DNA from 2 places in the Micromonospora sp. HB375 genome. Region 2 is predicted to be linked to the other one. Evidence: riboswitches for the same ligand, from Rfam matches in the RefSeq annotation. Region 2 holds a riboswitch; the other holds the start of a gene.
The links. Region 2 has a riboswitch for glycine ahead of gcvT (glycine cleavage system aminomethyltransferase GcvT). Riboswitches for the same ligand answer to the same signal wherever they lie in the genome.
Positions count from the first base shown of each region.

Region 1 (10,471 bases), 1.7 Mb from region 2:
GACACAGTGCCCCCACAGTCCGGAGAACCCGATGTGTCAGCACCAGCCCACCTGCCCCTCCGCCGACGCGACCGACCGCGAGGCCGCCCGCGTCCTCGCCTGCTTCCCTGAGCAGGGCTGGAGCCTGCTCTGCAACGGTGTCATCGTCTTCGAGGACACCGGTGAGCTGCTTCCCGACGGACGCACCATCGCCCCGCACCGGGGTCCGGCCCGTCACGCTCTCGTGGCCTGAGCCATCACGCAGCGTCAGTGAGCGTACGCGCCGGTCATGACCGGCCGGCGCGCCGGCCGGGGCGGCGAGAGCCCACCGCCCCGGCGTTCGCCGCTCAGTCCTCGAACGCCTCCGGCGCGGGGCACGAGCAGACCAGGTTCCGGTCGCCGTACGCGCCGTCGACGCGCCGCACCGGAGGCCAGTAGCGGCCCGCCCGGTCCACGCCCGCCGGGTAGGCGCCCACCGACCGCGGGTACGGGTGCGGCCACTCGTCGGCCGACACCATCGCCGCGGTGTGCGGCGCGTTGGACAGCGGGTTGTCCCCCGTCGGCCACTCCCCCGAGCCGACCTTGTCGATCTCCGCCCGGATCGCGATCATCGCGTCGCAGAAGCGGTCCAGCTCGGCCAGGTCCTCACTCTCGGTCGGCTCCACCATCAGCGTCCCGGCCACCGGGAACGACATCGTCGGCGCGTGGAAGCCGTAGTCGATCAGCCGCTTCGCCACGTCGTCGACGCTCACGCCGGTGGCCTTGGTCAGCGGACGCAGGTCCAGGATGCACTCGTGCGCGACCAGGCCCTTGTTGCCGGCGTACAGCACCGGGAAGTGGTTACGCAGCCGCGCCGCCACGTAGTTCGCGGCCAGGACGGCCACGCCGGTGGCGCGGGCCAGCCCGTCGGCGCCCATCATCCGCAGGTACGCCCACGGGATCGGCAGGATCCCCGCCGACCCGTGGTTGGCCGCCGAGATCGCCGGCCGCCCGTCGGCGCGGGCGCCGAGGGGGTCGCCGGGCAGGAACGGCGCCAGGTGCGAACGCACCGCCACCGGCCCGACGCCGGGGCCGCCGCCGCCGTGCGGAATGCAGAACGTCTTGTGCAGGTTCAGGTGCGACACGTCCGCGCCGAACCGGCCCGGCTTGGCGAACCCGACCAGCGCGTTGAGGTTCGCGCCGTCGACGTACACCTGACCGCCGGCGTCGTGGACCTTCGCGCACAACTGCGCGATGCCGGTCTCGTACACGCCGTGCGTCGACGGGTACGTCACCATGATCGCGGCGAGCGCGTCCCGGTGCTTGTCGATCTTCGCGTCGAGATCGACCAGGTCAACGTTGCCGTCGGCGTCGCAGCCGACCACCACGACCCGCATGCCGGCCATCACGGCGGACGCGGCGTTGGTGCCGTGCGCCGACGACGGGATCAGGCACACGTCGCGGTGGGCCTCGCCGCGCTCGCGGTGGTAGCCGCGGATCGCCAGCAGCCCGGCCAGCTCACCCTGCGACCCGGCGTTGGGCTGCACGCTGACCGCGTCGTAGCCGGTGACCTCGGCCAGCCAGCCCTCCAGCTGCGCGATCAGCTCCCGGTACCCGGTGGTCTGCGCGTTCGGCGCGAACGGGTGCAGGTGCGCGAACTCCGGCCAGGTGATCGGTTCCATCTCGGTGGTGGCGTTGAGCTTCATCGTGCACGACCCCAGCGGGATCATGCCGCGGTCCAGCGCGTAGTCGAAGTCGGCCAGGCGGCGCAGGTAGCGCAGCATCGCCGTCTCCGAGTGGTGGCTGTGGAACACCGGGTGGGTGAGGAACTCCGACGTGCGGGCCAGCCCGCCGGGCAGGGCCGCGTCCACCTCGCCGTCGAACCCGTCGACGCCGAACGCCGCCCACACCGCCTGCAGGTGCGCGGCCGTGGTGGTCTCGTCGCAGGAGATGCCGACCCGGTCGGCGTCGACCAGCCGCAGGTTCACGTTGCGCGCCGCGGCGGCGGCCACCACGTCGGCGGCCCGGCCCGGCACGGTCGCGGTGACGGTGTCGAAGAACGCGACGTCCGCGACCTGAACGCCGCCGGCGCGCAGCCCGGCCGCGAGCCGCGCCGCCGCCTCGTGGGTACGCCGGGCGATGGCGCGCAGCCCGTCCGGGCCGTGGTAGACGGCGTACATGCCGGCCATCACGGCGAGGAGCACCTGCGCGGTGCAGATGTTGCTGGTCGCCTTCTCCCGGCGGATGTGCTGCTCGCGGGTCTGCAACGCCAGCCGGTACGCCGGGTTGCCGTCGGCGTCGCGGGACACCCCGACCAGGCGGCCGGGCAGCATCCGCTCCAGCCCGGAGCGCACCGCCAGGTAGCCGGCGTGCGGCCCGCCGAAGCCCATCGGCACACCGAAGCGCTGGGTGGTGCCGGCGGCGATGTCGGCGCCGATCTCGCCCGGCGGGCGCAGCAGCGTCAACGCCAGCAGATCCGCGGCGACCGTCACCAGCGCGCCCACGCCGTGCGCCGCGTCGACCAGCGCCCGGTCGTCGCGGACCGCGCCGGACGCGCCCGGGTACTGCAGGTGCAGGCCGAAGAACTCCGCCGGCAGCTCGTCGCGCTCCACGTCGATCACCCGCACGTCGATGCCGAGGGGCTCGGCGCGGCTGGTGATCACCGCGACGGTCTGCGGCAGCGCGTCGGCGTCGACCACGTACACCGGGCTCTTGCTCCTGGACGCGCGGCGCGCGAGGGTCATCGCCTCGGCCGCGGCGGTGCCCTCGTCGAGCATCGAGGCGTTCGCGGTGGCCAGACCGGTCAGGTCGGTGACCATGGTTTGGAAGTTCAGCAGCGCCTCCAGCCGGCCCTGGCTGATCTCCGGCTGGTACGGCGTGTACGCGGTGTACCAGGCGGGGTTCTCCAGCACGTTGCGGCGGATCACCGCCGGGGTGTGCGTGCCGTGGTAACCCAGACCGATCATGGACACGGCGACGGTGTTGCGCGACGCGAGGGCGCGCAGCTCGGCGATCGCCTCCTGCTCGCTGGCCGGGGCGGGCAGGTCCAGGGTGCCGTGCCAGCGGATCACCTCGGGGATCGCGGCGTCCATCAGCTCGTCGACGGAGCCGTAACCGACGGCCTCCAGCATCCGGCGCTCGTCGGCCGGGCCGGGGCCGATGTGCCGGTCGGCGAACTGCTCTGCGGTCATGCGCTGCGCTCCTTGGGGGGCGAGGTCGACGGGTCGGCCTCCCCCTGAGTCGCGCTGACGCGCTCCACAGCGCCTGCCCACGTGGTCCTTTTGCCTGAGAGGTTCCGGGGAGAATCTGCCCCTTCGGCGCCGCCGGGATCGGCGGTCTCTCCCACGTGGGTGGTACCGGCACCCCCAACGCTACCAGCGGGCGTGTTTCCGGCTCATGTCCCGGGGTTGTCGATCACACCGGCGCCGGGGCCGCCGCGCACCGGTCCGCCAGCGCGCGCAGGGTGGCGCCCAGCGGCGCGTCCAGGCGCAGCGCCGCGTAGGTGTCGCCGCGGGTGACGCCCTGGTTGACGATCGCCACCGGGATGCCGTGGCGGGCCGCGCGCAGCACGAACCGCCGCCCCGACATCACCGTCAACGACGACCCCAGCACCAGCAGCGCCCGGGCCCCCTCCACCAGGGCGAAACAGTCGGCCACCCGCGACGCGGGCACCGTCTCGCCGAAGAACACCACGTCCGGTTTCAGCATGCCGGTGCCGCACAGCGCGCAGTCGACCGTGCGGAACCCGGCCACCGCCTCGTCCGGCAGGTCCACGTCGCCGTCGGGGTTGACGTGCGCCACCCGCGCGTCGAAACCCGGGTTCGCCTCCGACAGGCGCCGGTGCAGCTCCTCGCGGCCGGTGGCGTTGCCGCAGTCCAGGCACGTCACCTCGTCGAGGCGGCCGTGCAACTCGATCACGCCGGTGGCGCCGGCGGCGGTGTGCAACCCGTCGACGTTCTGCGTGATGATGCCGCCGAGCAGCCCGGCCGCCTGCAGCCGCGCCACCGCCCGGTGCCCCTCGTTCGGCGCCGCCCGCGCGATGGTCTGCCAGCCCAGGTGGCTGCGCGCCCAGTACCGCCGCCGCGCCAGCGGATCCCGGGTGAACTCCTGGTACGTCATCGGGGTGTGCCGGCGGGACGCGCCGCTGGGCCCCCGGTAGTCCGGAATGCCCGACTCGGTGGACAGGCCCGCGCCGCTGAGCACCACCACGTCCCCGGCGGCCACCAGCCGCGCCAACGCCTCGAACGCCTCACTCACCCGTCCATGGTCCCTCGCCGGACCCGCACCTCCCACCCGGACGCCCGGCGGGGCGCGCCCGGCCGGGCTACGTTGATCGCATGCGCGTCGTCATCGCCGGAGGGCACGGCAAAATCGCCAAACTGCTGGAGCGGGAACTGGCCGGACGCGGAGACACCGCGCTCGGGCTCATCCGCAACCCCGACCACGCCGCCGCGCTACGTGCCGCCGGCGCCGAACCGGTCCTCTGCGACCTGGAACACACCGACGTCGACACCCTCGCCGCCCACCTGGCCGGCGCCGACGCCGTCGTGTTCGCCGCCGGCGCCGGACCGGGCAGCGGCGCCGCCCGCAAGGACACCGTCGACCGCGGCGCCGCAGTGCTGCTCGCCGACGCCGCCGCACAAGCCGGCGTACGCCGCTACCTGCTGGTCTCCTCCATGGGCGTGGACGACGCACCCGCCGACGGCACCGACGACGTGTGGGCGGCGTACCTGCGGGCCAAGAAAGCCGCCGAGGACGACATCACCGGCCGGGACCTCGACGTGACGGTGCTGCGGCCCGGCCGGCTCACCGACGACGAACCCGAAGGCCGCATCACGCTGGCCCGGCACGTCACCGGCGGCGCGATCAGCCGCGCCGACGTCGCCCGGGTCCTGCTGGCCCTGCTCTACGCCCCCGGCACCGCCGGGCACACCCTCGAACTGGTCGGCGGCGACACGCCCATCGCCGAAGCGATCACCGCCGTCACCACCTGAGCCGTACCGCCCGGCCCGCCGCACCGCAGGCCGGGCGGTACGGTCACCGCTGATGCCGGGGCAACGCCGGCTGCGGCGTTGCCCCGGCATCAGCCGCCGGCAACTCCCGGGAGATCCGCTCCATCGTGCGCGCCAACTGCTCACTACCGTCGTCGAGATGCCGCGCCGCCGCCTGCATGTGGGAGATCATCATCTCGCCGAAGATCCGCAACGCCTCCCGCGTCGCCACCGAGTCGTCGAAGCTGCCCCCGGCGGCGCTGCGGTACTCCGCCACCGCCCGCTCGGCCTCCTGCTTCGCCTCCTCCGCCGCCGCCCGCATGTAACTCTCGTACTGGGTACGGGCGTACTCGGCCACCCGGCGCGCGTAGTCGTGCGCCTGCGCGATGATCTGCTCGGCCTCCCGCTGCGCCGCCGACAGCAGGTTGACCTCCTTCGCCGCCGGCGCCGCCGGCGCCTTCTCCGCGCTCGGGATCACCCCGTGCCGGTGCAGCTCCAGATGGTCGTTGAGCCGCTCGTTCTCCGCCCGCAGGTCCCCCACCTGCGCCGCCAGCAGATCCAGCTCGTCGGCCACCTGCAACCGGAACCGGTCCACGTCCGCCGGGTCGTACCCGCGCCGGGTGAACGCCGCCGACCCGAACTCCCACCGACGCACCCGGTCCGCGGTCAGCCGCACCTGCACCGGACCCGACACGTGCTGCGAGTCATAGCTGCTGATCGGGCTCGCGCTCACCGGATCACCTCTGTTCGCGACTGCGGGGCTCGCAACCCCGGCTCACTCCTCGCGCTCACCGGATCACCTCTGTTCCCTCGGCCACCGTCCGCCAGGACGGGCCGTACCAGTGCTTGCCGAAACCCTCGTGGTGCAGCTGGCCCGGCTGGTAACCCGCCGCGGTCAGCGCCGCCACCGAATCACCGACCATCTCGTCGGACCCGCACACATACACGTGCCTCGACCGCCAGTCCCCGTCGGCCAGCACCCGGTCGGCCAGCCGCACCATCTCCCCCGGCCGCTGCGGATCCGATCCGGCCACGTACGACACCCGCAACCACGGATGCGTCGCCGCCAACTTGTCGATCGCCTCACTGTCGTAGAACTCCGTACGCGAACGGGCCCCCACATACAGGTCGACCCGCCGCCCGGAACCCTCCGCCGCCACCTGCTCCACCAGCGCCTTCACCGGCGCCCAGCCGGTCCCGGCGGCCAACAGCAGCAGATCCGACGACCCGGCCTGCCACAACGTCAACCGCTCCCCCACCGGCGACGCCAGATGGATCTGATCACCCGCCGCGCACCCGTACACCAGACGCGACGACACCACGCCACCCGGCGCGGCCCGCACGTGCAGCTCCACCGTGCCGTCCGAACGCGGCGCGTTCGCCGGCGAGTAGTACCGCCACGACCGCACCGCCGGATGCGACACCCCGATCGACTGCCCCGGCCTGAACGGCAGCAGATACTGCGGGCGCACCGTCAGCACCGCCACGTCGAACGTGCGCTGCTCGTGCGACAGCACCTCCGCCACCCACCACGGCGGCGACTGCGACTCCGCCGCCTGCGCGCCGTCGGTCATCACCTGCGCCACCAGGCCGTACGCCGCGGTCCAGTCGGCCGCCAGCTCGTCGGTCCACGCCTCACCGCAGAAATGCCGCAACGTCGCCAGCAGCGCCTCACCGACCGCCGGATAGTGCTCCGCGCGCACCGCGAACTTCCGGTGATCCGCGCCCAGGTCCCGCAGGAACCCGACCAGCTGATCCACCTGGTCCACGTGGGACACCACATGCCCCAGGGCCGCCACCAGACGATCCCGCTGCCCGGCCATGTTCGTCGGGAACATCTGCCGGGTCTCCGGATGCGCCAGGAACAGCGTCGAATAGAAGTAGAGCGGCACCTGGTCGCCGTGCGCGGCGACCAGGGACCAGCTCTGCTTCAGCCGTGCCGCGTCCACGCTCAGGCATCCCCCGCCGACACGACCTGATCGCGGACCTGCCCGAGCACGACCTGCACGTCGGCGATCACGTCGGCCGGCACGCCCAGCTCCACCAGCGTCGCCGTCAGGTGCTCACCGACCTTCGCGTAGTGCTCACCCGGAATGTTCAACGGCTGGTGCGCCTCGGCCAGCCCACGGCCGGCGTACTCGTTCGGCCCACCGAGCACCACCGCCAGCATGAGCGCCAGGTGCCGCCGCTGCTCCACCATGTCCACCCCGGTGAAGTAGCCCGCGAGATCCGCATCGGCCAGCACCTTGTCGTAGAACGACTCCACAGCGGCCTTCACCGCCGCCGCGCCGCCGATGCGCTCGTAATGGGAGATCGGGGTGGTCTCGCTCGTCACCGTCATGCTCGGTCCTTCCACCAGGGGTCCGCGGGCAGCGCCGCGTCAGGGGCTCACCGTCCGGCGCGCGAAGTCACACAGCGTTCCACCGTGACGTCGACACGCCGACGATCGGAACGGACGATAGCGCGCCCCCCACCACGCTTCACGCCGCCCCTGTCCCGATCCCGAGAACCGTCAACTACGGACAGTCAACAACAGCCGCGAATACGATGAACACACCGCAGTCAGCCGAGCACCCCCGGTCAACCCACAGCGCGTACCGTCCCTTTCGGACATTGCGCACCGACCAGCCGCGACCTGCGGATACACCGACCGGGCCGCGCCCGACCACCGGACCGGGCCCGCCCGGGCCCCGCACAGCACACCCCGTCACCAAAACACGAATCGCGCCGCACCCTTTTCGGGCGCGGCGCGATCCCGTCAACGAGACGCGACGCAGGTCACCCGGCCCGGCGCCGCGCCCGACGCGCCGCCAGCTCGTCACCCACCGCGTCCGCCTCCGGCTCCACCGCCGGAGCAGCCGGCTCCTGCCCACCCACCGGCTCCGCCGGCAGATGCGACAACGAACCCTGGATCTCCTTGAACGCCCCACCGATCGCGATGCCGAACACGCCCTGGCCGCCCTGCAACAGGTCGACCACCTCCTCCGGCGACCGGCACTCATACACAGTCGTCCCGTCGGAAATCAACGTGATGCCCGCAAGATCATCCACCCCACGCGACCGCAACGCCTCGATCGCCTTCCGAATGTTCTGCAACGACACCCCGGCGTCCAGCAGCCGCTTCACGACCTTCAACACCACCAGGTCGCGGAACGAGTACAACCTCGACGTCCCCGAACCCGAAGCATCACGCACACTCGGCACCACAAGCGCCGTACGCGCCCAATAGTCCAACTGCCGGTAACTGATGCCCACCGCCGAACACGCGGTCACACCCCGGTAGCCGACCTCACCGTCACCGACCGACTCAGGCCCCACACCCGCCTGCTGCTCCGCACCCGGACCAGGATCCCGCGGCTCGTGCATCCGGACCAACCTCCCCGCGTCCGTGGCGGTGCCGCGCCGACTCCCCGTCACGCGCACCCCTCGACACGGCAACCCTATCGCCGCCGCCCGCACTTCACCCGCAGGAGACACCGCGACACGCCGCGCGACCGCCCGGCACCAACGACACACGGCGGCCAGCCATCACCCACAGTGACAACCACCGCCGCGCCCCGGCCACCCGGCCGGGCACACCTCAACCCGCGAAGTCCTCCGGACGCACCTGATCCAGGAACTCCCGGAACTTCTCCACCTCGTCCTCCTGCTCGTCCGGAATCACGATCCCCGCCTCGCCGAGGACCTGCTCCGCACAACGAATCGGAGCGCCGACCCGCAACGCCAACGCGATCGAGTCACTCGGCCGCGCCGACACCCGCACCCCGTCACCCAGCAGCAGATCCGCGTAGAACACGTTGTCCTTCAACTCGGTGATCTCCACCGCCCGCAACGGCGCCTGCAACGCCGCCAGCACATCCCGCAGAAGATCATGCGTCAACGGCCGGGCCGGCTTGACCCCCTGCTGCTCGTAAGCGATCGCCGTCGCCTCGACCGCGCCGATCCAGATCGGCAGATAGCGGTCCCCCTCGACCTCCCGCAGCAGGACGATCGGCTGGTTGCTCGGCAACTCCACCCGAACTCCGACCACGCTCAGCTCGCGCACCGCCGCCTCCGTGTCGTCGTCACCTTGCACCGCGCCCCTCCCTGCACGGTACACGGACCAGGACACAGGAGTCCCACACGCTACGTGCACCACGCCTCGCCGGAGGGGCTTACCCCGGCAAGCCTACGACACGCTCCCCCGACCAGATCTTTCCGCGCCACCCCACGACGAAGGGCCGGGCGTCCACGACACCCGGCCCTCCACCGACAACCTCACCGGCCCAACGTCGACCGCAGCCCCACCCGCACCAACGCCGCGTGCAACCGCTGCGACAACGCCACCAGCTCCCGCGCCGTCTCCGCCGCACGAGCCCGCGCCGCCGGATCACTCTGCCGCGCCAACGGCGCCACAAGCTGCGCGAACAAACCAACCTCACGATCCGCCGCCGACCGGTACGCCCGCAGATGCCGAGGCTCCAACCCGTACGCCGCCAGACCCGCCACCGCACTCGCGATGATCAAAGCATCCGCGTCGTACCACCCCGGCGGATCCGACACCAGCACACCGAGCCGCTCCAACTCCGCAAGCGTCGACTCGTCCACGCCGCTACGCGAGATCAGCCCCGCCCGGTCCAGCCGCACCTCCGACGACTCGACCGAATCCACCGGCTCCCGGCCCGGCACCTCACCACCCGGACCCACAGCCACCAGATTCGGCCGCCCCCGCCCCGGCGACGGACCAGAACCGTCCCACTCGGCCAACTGCTCCCGGATCACCCGCAACGGCAGATACTGATCCCGCTGCGCGGTCAACACGAACCGCAGCCGCGCCACATCGTCCCAGCCGTACTTGCGATAACCCGCCGGCGTCCGCTGCGGCTCCACCAGGCCCTCGGCCTCCAGGAACCGCAACTTCGAGATCGTGACGTCCGGAAACTCCGGCCGCAACTGAGCCAGCACCTCGCCGATACTCATCAGCGCAGGCGCCCGCCCAGCCCCGGACGGCGTCGAAGCCGCAGGCTCGTTCACCCCCGGCCGGCCTCACCCTCCGGGCGCGGACCGGCGATGAACACCACCCGGAACTTACCGATCTGCACCTCGTCACCGTTGCTCAACGTCGCCGCCTCGACCCGCTCACGATTCACGTACGTGCCGTTCAGGCTGCCCACATCCCGCACCGTGAACGTCCCACCGTCCCGGTGGAACTCCGCGTGCCGACGCGACACCGTCACGTCGTCCAGGAAGATGTCACTGTCCGGGTGCCGCCCACTCGTCGTCACGTCGTGGTCCAACAGGAACCGGGCGCCCGCGTTCGGACCCCGGCGAACCACCAGCAACGCCATACCCGGCGGCAAAGAACCGGACATCCGGCTCGGCACCACATCGGTGTCCGGCCCCTCCAGCACTTCGTCGAGCGAACCGAGATTGAGCGTCGAAGTGACGTCGAGCGGGGGGAACTCGTCGTCTGGGCGCGTCATGGGACCACCTCACGGATCTGTTCGGTCGGCGTCAGGAAATGGCGGGTCTGGCCGCCGGGC
Region 1 is NZ_JAGGJO010000001.1:3,635,889-3,646,359, forward strand. Features, by position in the region: gene J3R08_RS16640 (DUF5999 family protein) at 32-232, shown strand; gene gcvP (aminomethyl-transferring glycine dehydrogenase) at 327-3,149, opposite strand; glycine riboswitch at 3,222-3,313, opposite strand; gene J3R08_RS16650 (NAD-dependent protein deacetylase) at 3,373-4,215, opposite strand; gene J3R08_RS16655 (NAD(P)H-binding protein) at 4,296-4,952, shown strand; gene J3R08_RS32475 (DivIVA domain-containing protein) at 4,996-5,682, opposite strand; gene J3R08_RS16665 (globin domain-containing protein) at 5,738-6,898, opposite strand; gene J3R08_RS16670 (group 1 truncated hemoglobin) at 6,901-7,290, opposite strand; gene J3R08_RS16675 (MerR family transcriptional regulator) at 7,728-8,315, opposite strand; gene J3R08_RS16680 (bifunctional nuclease family protein) at 8,530-8,994, opposite strand; gene J3R08_RS16685 (MerR family transcriptional regulator) at 9,207-9,908, opposite strand; gene J3R08_RS16690 (FHA domain-containing protein) at 9,959-10,411, opposite strand.
Region 1: linked by a shared signal. The riboswitch ahead of gcvP (aminomethyl-transferring glycine dehydrogenase) and the one ahead of gcvT (glycine cleavage system aminomethyltransferase GcvT) in region 2 are both predicted to bind glycine.

Region 2 (10,471 bases):
ATCCCGGTCGGCCGGCCGTGGATGGGCCGCGACGACTGGCGCCGGTCCTGGAAGCCCTGGCTGCGCGGCACCGCTTACGGATTCCCGTTCGGGGCGCTACCCGCGGGCGGCGCTGAGATACCCACGTTCCTGTCGTATGCCACCGAGAAGAAGCTGTCCAAGCACCGGGACGAGTTCGGTCGGGGAGCGATCGAAGGCGTTGCCGGCCCCGAGGCGGCCAACAACGCGTCCGCCGCCGGCACGCTGGTACCGATGCTCGCCATCGGCCTGCCCACCAACGCCACCGCCGCGGTGATGCTGGCCGCCTTCGAGCAGTACGGCATCCAACCCGGCCCGCTGCTCTTCGAGCGGGAGTCGGGTCTGGTCTGGACGCTCATCGCCAGCCTCTTCGTCGGGAATCTGCTGCTGCTGGTGCTGAATCTCCCGCTCGCGCCCGCCTGGGCGCGGCTGCTTCGGATTCCTCGACCGTATCTCTACGCCGGCATCCTCTTCTTCGCGTCGATGGGCGCGTACGCCGTCAACGCACAGCCGTTCGACCTGTTCCTCCTGCTCGTACTCGGCCTGCTCGGCTTCGGCCTGCGCCGGTTCGGGCTGCCGATCCTGCCGCTGATAGTCGGGGTGATCCTGGCTCCGCGCGCCGAACTGCAGGGCCGCCGGGCGTTGCAGCTGTCCGGTGGAGAGTGGCACGGGCTGCTGGGCGGCTGGGTGTCGGGTCTGATCTACACCACAGTGCTGGTGGTGCTCTTCTGGCCGTTGGTCCGGCGGTTCGTCCTCCGCCGGCGTGCAAGGATGGTGACAGAGTGACCGTTCTGGTGGGATACGTTCCATCCCCGATGGGAATGGCGGCCCTGCAGGCCGCGATCGGACAAGCGCGATTCCGCGACGAGCCGGTGCTCGTGGTGAACACCTCGCGGGGAGATGCCTACGTCGATCCCTGCTTCGCCCAGCAGCCCGAACTGGACGCGGTGACCCGCGAGCTGACCGCGTCCGGGGTACCGTTCGCGATCAGGCAGCTCATGCAGGGTCGGGACGCCGCCGAGGAGATAGCCGATCTCGCCGAGGCGCAGGACGTGTCGTTGGTAGTCATCGGAATCCGGCATCGAAGCCCGATCGGCAAGCTGATCCTGGGCTCGACGCACAGGAGATCCTGCTCCGGGTCTCCTGCCCGGTCCTCGCGGTGAAGGCCGCGACACCACGACGGATATCTCGAGCAGCGGGGCCGTCCCGCTGGCCTCTCCCCAGTGAGCCGTAGCCGCCGGGTCACCACCCCGAGCCCAATGACGGTTCATGAATGCTCGCGAAGCTTCCGCCCGCCATTGCCACCGAGACTGCGACGCTTTCTTGACGACATGCCCTCGCGCGAGGACGGGGGAGTAGCGACTACCCGGCCTGAACCCGGATGGATAGGGTGCACGCATGGATCTGGAAATCCGGCATCTGAGAGTCGTTTGCGCGATCGCCGATACCGGAAGCATCTCGAAAGCAGCATCCAGACTGGGGATCTCGCAGCCCTCCGTCACGACCCTGCTTCAGCGTGTCGAACGGATGGTCGGTCATCAGATATTCCAGCGCGGGCGCGGTGGCGCTCGATCCACCACCTTCGGAGAGCAGTTCCTCCAACGAGCCCGCCTATTGGTCGCCGAAATGGACGCGTTGGGGGGAAGTATCGCCGGCCCGGCGGGCACGATCCGATTTGGATCGGTGCACATGGAGTGCGTCTCGTCTCTGTTTCATTGTCTGGAGACGAGCTTCCCGGATATCTCCTTCTCCATGTGCGTCGAGCCGTCCAGCCTGAGGCTCGCCCAGCGACTGGTGCACGGCGACCTCGATGTGGCAGTGCTGGCGATTGCGGAGTCCCATCAAATTCCACTCCCGCAGGAACTAGGTGAGCGGGTGCTCGCGTCGGCAATCCCGGTGTACGTCGCTGTCTCCAGCGCCCACCGGGCGGCGGGTCTTCGGGAGATCCCCCTGGAAGGGCTCAAAGAAGAGGCATGGATCAGGCCGCCCGGCGGAGAGGACGGTTCCCTGTCCGCCTTCTGGCAGGCGGCCCGCAAGGCAGGCTTCACCCCGCGAATCCAGTTCGACGTGCCCAGCGGCGGCGGGCGGCAGCTCGTCGGCTCCGGACGCGCCGTTCAGCTGGTGGAGCCGACCTCCCATGGCGGTCCGGGAGTCGCAGTCGTTCCCCTCGCCGGGGAACCGCTGCGCATGCACCTCACGCTCTGGTGGCATCGCCGTCGCATGAGTGCCGAACAGGCCGACCGCCTCTTCGAGGTTATCCTCGGCACCTACTCGACGTTCGCGATGGAGAGCCCCGTTTTCCAGCCGCGCTGGTCGAGGCACCCATCAGCTTGTCTGACGGCGCCTCGCGACGACGAACAGCACTCTCATCGACCAGCAAGCACGCCCCGGTGCGCGGAGGGATCGACGACCGCTATCCCGCCGAGGCGGCGGTCCGCTTGAGCCGATCGTGTGCGTCGTCGTACGCGGCAGCAGGATGGGGGACCAGCCGTCTCCCGATCGCGGCGAGAAGCGTGTAGTTCGCGTCGCGCACGTTGCCGAGGGCCGACCGCCCTGCCTGCGAGACGAGCTGATGAGCGTCCAGCATCTCCAGCCCCGCCAAGGATCCGACCCAGCTCACCAGATCCTGGTGAGCTATTCGATAGGCGTCATCGAGAGGACGGGCGCAGCCGATCGACATGAGATCGAGGTCGGTCTCCAACCGTGGCCAACTGGTTTGCCATCCCTTGATCACCTCAATGGCGACAGTGGTGACGGTAGCGATCGCCACACCGGCGGGACAGGCCTGGCCGTGCCCCTGGCGAGCGTAGCCGTCACCGAGCGCAAGCATCGCCCCGTGAACGTTGACACCCAGGTACAGGGTCGCGCCCGCACGCGCCTCGGGGATGTCGAGCTTCCCGCCGTAGAAGTCAGGCACCATGGTGGACCGAGCCTCGAGTCTCCCGGGAGACACGCCGATGGTGCCGATAGTCGGCTCCAGCGGCAGGTCCACCGCATGGTCCGTTCTCGTCGACTGGAACCGGACCGTTCCAGCCCGACGATCTATCTCGTAGAACCAGACCCGCGCCTCGACCGGTGCGCCAAGCGCGAGCGCTCGCACACCGGATCCGAGCGCGCCGATGTGTGGAGGCGTGGACGACACCCCCCAGTCTCGCGCGGGAACGATCGAGACGATGTGGATGGCGAGTGTGTCACCGGGCTCGGCCTCCTCGATCAGGAAGGGTCCGGAGACCGGATTCAGATGCGGCGTCTCCAACATCCAGGACGACAGGTCGGACACACTGCGAAGCCGGCCACCGAAGCAGTCCTCGGTGTACACCTCCAGCACGTCACCGGAGCGCAGATGCGCGACTGGTATCCGACCCCCGAACGTGTAAGCGAGTTGTCGCTCGGCGGGCCGATGACCGATCTTCCCCATGACATCACACTCGTCCCTCGTCATGCTGCTTCGTCTGGTAACGGCCCGCCGGACCACGTCCCTTGCCGCAACGCATCGCGGTCCTCCATGAAGTGCGCCGCGGCGCGGCCCAGAACGATCGGCGATCAACGCGCCGCATCGCTCCCGGATGTCTGCGTGATCTGCTCCCGCGCCGGAACCGGTCGCAACGAGACTCCCCGCCCCCGAGCGGTGTGCAGGTATTTCGTGCCTGTCGAGCGCTCGCCCAGCTTGCGCCGCAGACGGGACAGCAGGACGTCGAGGGACGCCGCCGACGGCAGGCCCTCCGCGCGGATCCTCGTCCGGAGCTGCGACCGTGGCACCACCCGGCCGGGGTGCTCCGCAAGATAGGCGAGAAGCTCGAACTCGGTACGTGTCAGCGCCACGGGTCGTCCGTCCACTGAGACGCTGCGACCTGCCACATCGATGCGAAGAGCGCCGACCTCGGACGGCGCCGGAGGCGGTGCCGGCGGAACCCGGCGCAGCAGAGCGCGGACGGAGGCGTCAACCACCGCGGGTGGACACGGCTTCGGCAGGAATCCGTCTGCGCCGGCGCGCAGCATGCGGACGACGTCATCATCGATACTCCTGATGCTGTGTGCCAGAACCGGGCGGCGGGACGCGACACAAAGCAGGCGCATCAGCAGCAGCCCGTCCACCGCCGGCACGACCGGGTCCACGATCACGACATCCGGCCTCCGGTGGGTGTGGCAGGTCAGGTCGGACAACGTCCGCCCGCTCTCATGGAGGGCGATCTCGGTGACCAGATGACCGAAGCGCGTCAACTGATCGCCGAGTAGCCGCCGATAGCGATGGTCCTCGTCGATGAGCAAGATGGTCGCCATGGTTGCCGTCCGGTGTCTGAATCGTGAACACCTGGACGATCGCACGACCGGACCGCCCGCTTTCATGTCATCTGTCCATCACGTCGCCTGATCGATCCGACGACCCTCGACGCATCGCTCACAGGTTCCGGTAAGGCCCAGGCGGGCCACCCTGACCGCCCGCTGTGGACTCGTTGTGGCCGCCGGAACCGCCTGGCTAGCGTCCACCCCCCAAGCATCCATCGAAGTGCGTCAGCGCCTTTGCTGGATCACACCCTCGCCCATGAGGAGAGAGCATGTCTGGACACCCATTGCGGCGAAGACTAGGTCAGCTGTTCGGCGCGCTCACCGCGCTGACGCTCGCCTGCGGCGTCATCGCGCCGCCGGCCGCCGCGAACTCGGCGAGGCCCGTGCCACCCGGGCAGCAGGCCAGGAAGGCCGATGCGGCACCGCCGGCAGCGGGCGATGCGACTGTTCGGGGCAAGGACCGGGTAGACCATGTGAGCGAGCAGGCGCTCCCCGTACACAAGCGCCCGCCGCAGCCGGCCGCGAAGGACGCCGCCCGTGTCGACTACGACCGCCCGGCAACCCCGAAGCGACGCGCTCGGCCGTCGGACGCCGGGTCTCGCGCCGCCGCTGCCGCCTGCAGCACCGCAGACTTCACCAGCCGAACGGGGTCGGCGCTGGTCAGCCAGATCAAGGGATCCACGGTCGACTGCATCAACAGCCTCTTCAGCCTCTCCGGCAGCGATGCCTACAACGCCTTCCGCGAGGCGCAGATGGCAAGCGTCGCGTACGCGGTGCGCGACGGCTCGCCCGGCTACCCGGGTAACCCCTCCACCGGCATGCCCCAGCTCGTTCTCTACCTGCGGGCCGGCTACTACGTGCAGTGGTACGACACGAGCGTCGGAACCTACGGGCCGGCACTGCAGACCGCGATCCGCTCAGCGCTCGACGCCTTCTTCGCGAACCCACGCGCCTGGGACGTGACCGACGCCAACGGTGAGACCCTGGCGGAGGCGGTGACGCTCATCGACAGCGCACAGGAGAACGCCCGATACCTGTTCGTGGTGAACCGGCTCCTGACCGGCTTCAACTCGTCGTACACCTCGTCCTGGTACATGCTCAACGCGGTCAACAACGTCTACACGGTGCTGTTCCGAGGCCACCAGGTGCCCGCGTTCGTCTCCGCCGTGCAGGCCGACCGCACCGTGCTCGACAACCTGTACAACTTCGCCAACACCCACGCCGGTCTCCTCGGCACCGACAACGGCTACCTCACGTCGAACGCGGGCCGGGAACTCGGACGATTCCTGCAGCACGCCCCACTCAGTCCCATCGTGCGGCCGATGGCGTCGGCGCTTCTCTCGCGAAGCAACATGACCGGCCCGACGGCACCGCTCTGGGTCGGCGTCGCAGAGATGACCCAGGCATACGACGTCGCCAACTGCTCCTACTACACCACCTGCAACCTCTCCGCCCAGCTGACCAGCTCTGTCCTGACGATCAACTACACATGCAGTCCGTCGATCAAGATCGTCGCGCAGGACATGACCTCGGCTGAACTGAGCCAGTCCTGCACCAGCCTGAAGGGTCAGGACGCCTACTTCCACAGCCTGGTCGCAGACAGCGGGCCGGTGGCAGGCGATGTCAACACCGACATCGAGGTGGTCGTCTTCAACTCGAGCACCGACTACCAGACCTACGCGGGCGCCATCTACGGCATCGACACGAACAACGGCGGTATGTACCTGGAGGGCAACCCGTCAGACCCCAACAACCAGGCAAGGTTCATCGCCTACGAAGCCGAGTGGGTCCGGCCGGCCTTCCAGATCTGGAACCTCAACCACGAGTACACCCACTACCTCGATGGCCGGTTCAACATGTACGGCGACTTCAGCGCCAACATCACCACACCGACCATCTGGTGGATCGAAGGCTTCGCCGAGTACGTCTCCTACTCCTACCGGAACGTCACCTACACCAGCGCCCAGAACCAGGCGGGCAACCACACCTATGCGCTGCGTACGTTGTTCGACACCACCTACAACAACGACCAGACGCGCATCTACAACTGGGGCTACCTGGCCGTGCGGTACATGATGCAGTCCCATCGGCCGGACATGACGACAGTGCTCGGATACTACCGATCGGGGGCATTCAACGCCGCCCGCACGTACCTCACCAGCACCATTGGCTCGCGCTACGACGCGGACTTCGACGCCTGGCTGACGCGCTGCGCGGCAGGGGATTGCGGCGGGAGCACCACGCCGCCCCCGACCAACCAGCCCCCGTCCGCCTCGTTCACCGTGACGACCAGTGGGCTCACCGCCACCTTCACCGACCGGTCCACGGACGCCGACGGCAGCATCGCCTCCCGGCAGTGGACCTTCGGGGACGGGAGCACCTCGTCGGCCGTCAACCCCAGCAAGACCTACGCTACGGCCGGCACCTACACCGTCTCACTGACGGTCACCGACAACCAGGGAGCGACCGCGAGATCGTCCCAGACGATCTCGGTCACGACGGGCGGCGGCACCACCGTGCCGGAATGCAGCGGCACCGACACACGGACCCTCGACCGCAACTGCCAGCGCAGTGGACGCTCCGCGACCGCGGGCAACTACGACTACCTGTACATCTACCTGCCCGCCGGCGTCAGCACCCTGACCATTGCCGTAGCCGGCGGCACGGGCAACTGCGATCTCTACTACAGTCCGTCGAGCTGGGCCACCACCAGCAACGCCACCCGCTCCTCCGCCGGGGCCGGCAACACCGAGTCGCTGGCCGTCCCCAGCCCGGCCGCCGGGTACCACTACATCAGCCTCTACGGGAAGACCGCCTGCTCTGGCGCCACGGTGAGCACGCGCTACTGAACCACATGTGATGGGTATGAGCGCGCCGCCCGGCGAGAGTCGCCGGGCGGCGCGCCCGCCTGGCCTGTGGCCGCCGCACTGCCTGCGGTCGCGTGCATAATCTCGGTCATGGGCATCGATGTGCGCCACCTGCGGGCGATCAGTGCCATCGCCGAGGCCGGAAGCGTGACCGGCGCCGCCGCCCGCCTGGGCCTGTCGCAGCCCGCGCTGACGGCCCAGGTGCATCGGATCGAGAAGACGGTCGGTGGGCCGCTGTTCGTCCGAAGCCGTACCGGTATGCAACCGACCGAACTCGGCAAGCAGGTGCTCCAGCGCGCCCGCGTCGTGCTGGCCGAGGTCGACGCGCTCGTCGAGGACTTCGGCGACCGGCACCCCATTCCGGGCCTGCTCCGACTCGGCACCGTCCACATCGCCTGCGCGGGCAGTCTCGTACGCCATGTCGCGGAAGCGTTCCCGGATCCGGAGATCGCGCTGCAGATCGAGCCGTCCTCGCGCCTGTTGGTGGAGGCACTCACCCGAGGCCAGTTGGATGCCGCGTTGCTGGGCATCCTTGAGGGCTTCGAGCTGCCGATCGGTCCCACGCTCACCAGCCGGCCGCTGATCCCCCGTTACCCGATCTTTGTCGCCATGTCCGCCTCCCACCCGCAGTCCCACCACGAGCAGGTGCGGCTGGCCGACCTGAGAAACGAATCGTGGGTGTGCCCGCCGGGGCCGGACGACGGCTCACTCGCCTCGCTGCGACGGGCCTGCCGCGCCGCAGGTTTCGAGCCGAAGATCCGGTACGAAGCGCCGAGTGGCGCCGCGCACCCACTGGTGGCCGCCGGAGACGGTGTCCGGCTGGTCGACCCGACCTGGGCCCCGGCCGCCGGGACTCGGGTGCTGCCGCTGCGCGGGGAGCCGCAGTTGCTGGCCAGGCTGGTGGTCGTCTGGCGGCGCGATGCGCTGACCCATGCAGAGAGCAGCGCCCTGTTCCAGGCCATCACCCGGGCCTACCTGGATCACGTGAACGACAACGCTGCCTTCGCCCGATGGTGGCGGGCCAATCCCCACGCCCATCCGGCAGCGTCGTAGCGATCCGACGCGATATATAGGCGTCAGCTATGGGCAGGATGATGTTGACGCGGTATGTGCGGTCACCTAACCTGCGAATGACTCACAACTACATAGACACCATTCGAACCTGCACGGGAGAGACTCCGTTCATTCGGAGCGCCGAAGGAGCAAACTCCCAAGAAACTCTCAGGCCCCATTACCGTGCAGGCGAGGTAACTCTGGAAAGCAGACGACCGTCGTCTCACCCACGGTGCAAGCCGCTGACGCAGCGGTGAAGCTCTCAGGTCAATGACAGAGCGGGAGGCAACCGACCGATCGACGCCGCGTGCGTCGGGACGAGGAGCGCCCCCGTGCACCAGGACCCTGCGGCTCTGCTCCGCTCACCTCTGCATGCATCGCACATAGAACACGGAGCTCGATTCACCGACTTCAGCGGCTGGCGGATGCCGCTCCGCTACGGAAGCGAGCTCGCTGAGCACCGCGCCGTACGCGAACAGGCCGGCCTCTTCGATCTCAGCCACATGGGTCAGCTCGAGGTGACGGGGCCGGAGGCCCCGACAGCGCTGGACTACGCTCTGGTCGGACATCTGTCTGCCGTACCGATCGGCGGCGCGCGCTACACCATGCTCTGCGACGCCGCCGGCGGGGTGCTGGACGACCTCGTTGCCTATCGCCTCGCATCGCACCGGTACCTGCTGGTCGTCAACGCCATCAACACACGCGTCGTCTATGAGGCCATCAGGACCCGTTGTGCGGACTACGCGGCCTGGGCCGCCGACCGCACGAACGAGCGGGCGATCATCGCGGTGCAGGGGCCGAGCGCCGCCCCCATCGTGGAAGCCCTGACCGGTACGGGACTCACCCGACTTCGCTACTACACCGCAGCGCTACTGGATATCGACGGTCGTCCAGCCGTCGTCGCTCGTACCGGCTACACCGGCGAAGACGGCTTCGAACTGCTCGTACACGCCGAAGACGCGGTCCGCACGTGGGAAGCAGCGCTTGTGGCCGGTCGGCGTCACGGCTTGACGCCCACGGGGCTGGCGTGCCGCGACACCCTCCGCATCGAGGCTGGAATGCCGTTGTACGGCGCAGAGATCGGCCGTGACGTCACCCCGTTCTATGCCGGGCTGGGGCGGGTGGTGTCCTTCGTCAAACCAGGCGACTTCGTCGGACGAGCCGCACTGGCCGAGGCCCACAAGAGCGGTGTCACCCGTCGGCTTGTCGGCCTCGTCGCGTCCGGGCAGAGAATTCCCCGAGCGGGCCAGCAGGTGGTGACGCTGACCGACGACGGCCACGGCGCTGATCCGGTCGGCCTCATCACCAGCGGCGCCCCTTCACCCACATTCAAGCGGCCGATCGCGATGGCCAGCATCCGTGCCGGCACTGGCGACAGCATCCGGCTGGCCGTGCAGGTCCGGGGGACCACCGAGCCGGTCGAGATCGTCCCTCTTCCGTTCTACCGTCGTCCGCGGTGATCCGCGGCCATTCCTTGCGAGGGTTCAGCGTCATGAACGTACCGGAACACCTGAAGTACAGCCCCAACCACGAGTGGGTCAACGACTCGGTTCAGCCGGCCGAAGTGGGCATCACCGCTTTCGCCGCCGAAGCGCTCGGTGATGTCATCTACGTGGAACTGCCCGAGCCGGGGAGCCAGCTCACTGCCGGTGACGTGTGTGGAGAGGTCGAATCCACGAAGTCGGTCGCGGAGCTGTACCTCCCGGTCAGTGGAGAGGTCGTCGCCGTCAACGAGGCGGTCATCGCCGATCCGGGCCTGATCGGCGCCGATCCGTACGGCAAAGGCTGGCTCCTGCGGGTCCGGTTGGCGCAGGTGCCTTCCCTGATGTCGCCGGACGAGTACCGCGCCTTCTCCGACGAGTCGCGGTAGGCCCCGATGGCAGCCATCGACGATGATCTGGCCGACCTCGACCCCGCCGTCGCCGAGGCGATCGGCCGGGAGCTACGCCGGCAGCACGAGACCTTGGGCATGATCGCCTCCGAGAATCTCGCGCCCCGAGCCATCCTCCAGGCGCAGGGATCGGCCCTCACCAACAAGTACGCGGAGGGCTACCCGGGGCGGCGCTACTACAGCGGATGCGAGCATGTCGACGACATCGAGCTCCTGGCGATCGACCGGGCCAAGCGGCTGTTCGGCGCCACCTACGCGAACGTGCAGCCGCATTCCGGATCGCAGGCGAACGCCGCCGTGATGGCTGCTCTGATCCAGCCGGGTGACACCATCCTCGGGCTCGACCTCGCTCACG
Region 2 is NZ_JAGGJO010000001.1:1,935,386-1,945,856, forward strand. Features, by position in the region: gene J3R08_RS09150 (tripartite tricarboxylate transporter permease) at 1-804, shown strand, start outside; gene J3R08_RS09155 (universal stress protein) at 801-1,181, shown strand; gene J3R08_RS09160 (LysR family transcriptional regulator) at 1,417-2,460, shown strand; gene J3R08_RS09165 (acetamidase/formamidase family protein) at 2,432-3,460, opposite strand; gene J3R08_RS09170 (response regulator transcription factor) at 3,562-4,299, opposite strand; gene J3R08_RS09175 (collagenase) at 4,575-7,154, shown strand; gene J3R08_RS09180 (LysR family transcriptional regulator) at 7,263-8,225, shown strand; glycine riboswitch at 8,330-8,419, shown strand; gene gcvT (glycine cleavage system aminomethyltransferase GcvT) at 8,558-9,685, shown strand; gene gcvH (glycine cleavage system protein GcvH) at 9,718-10,095, shown strand; gene glyA (serine hydroxymethyltransferase) at 10,102-10,471, shown strand, end outside.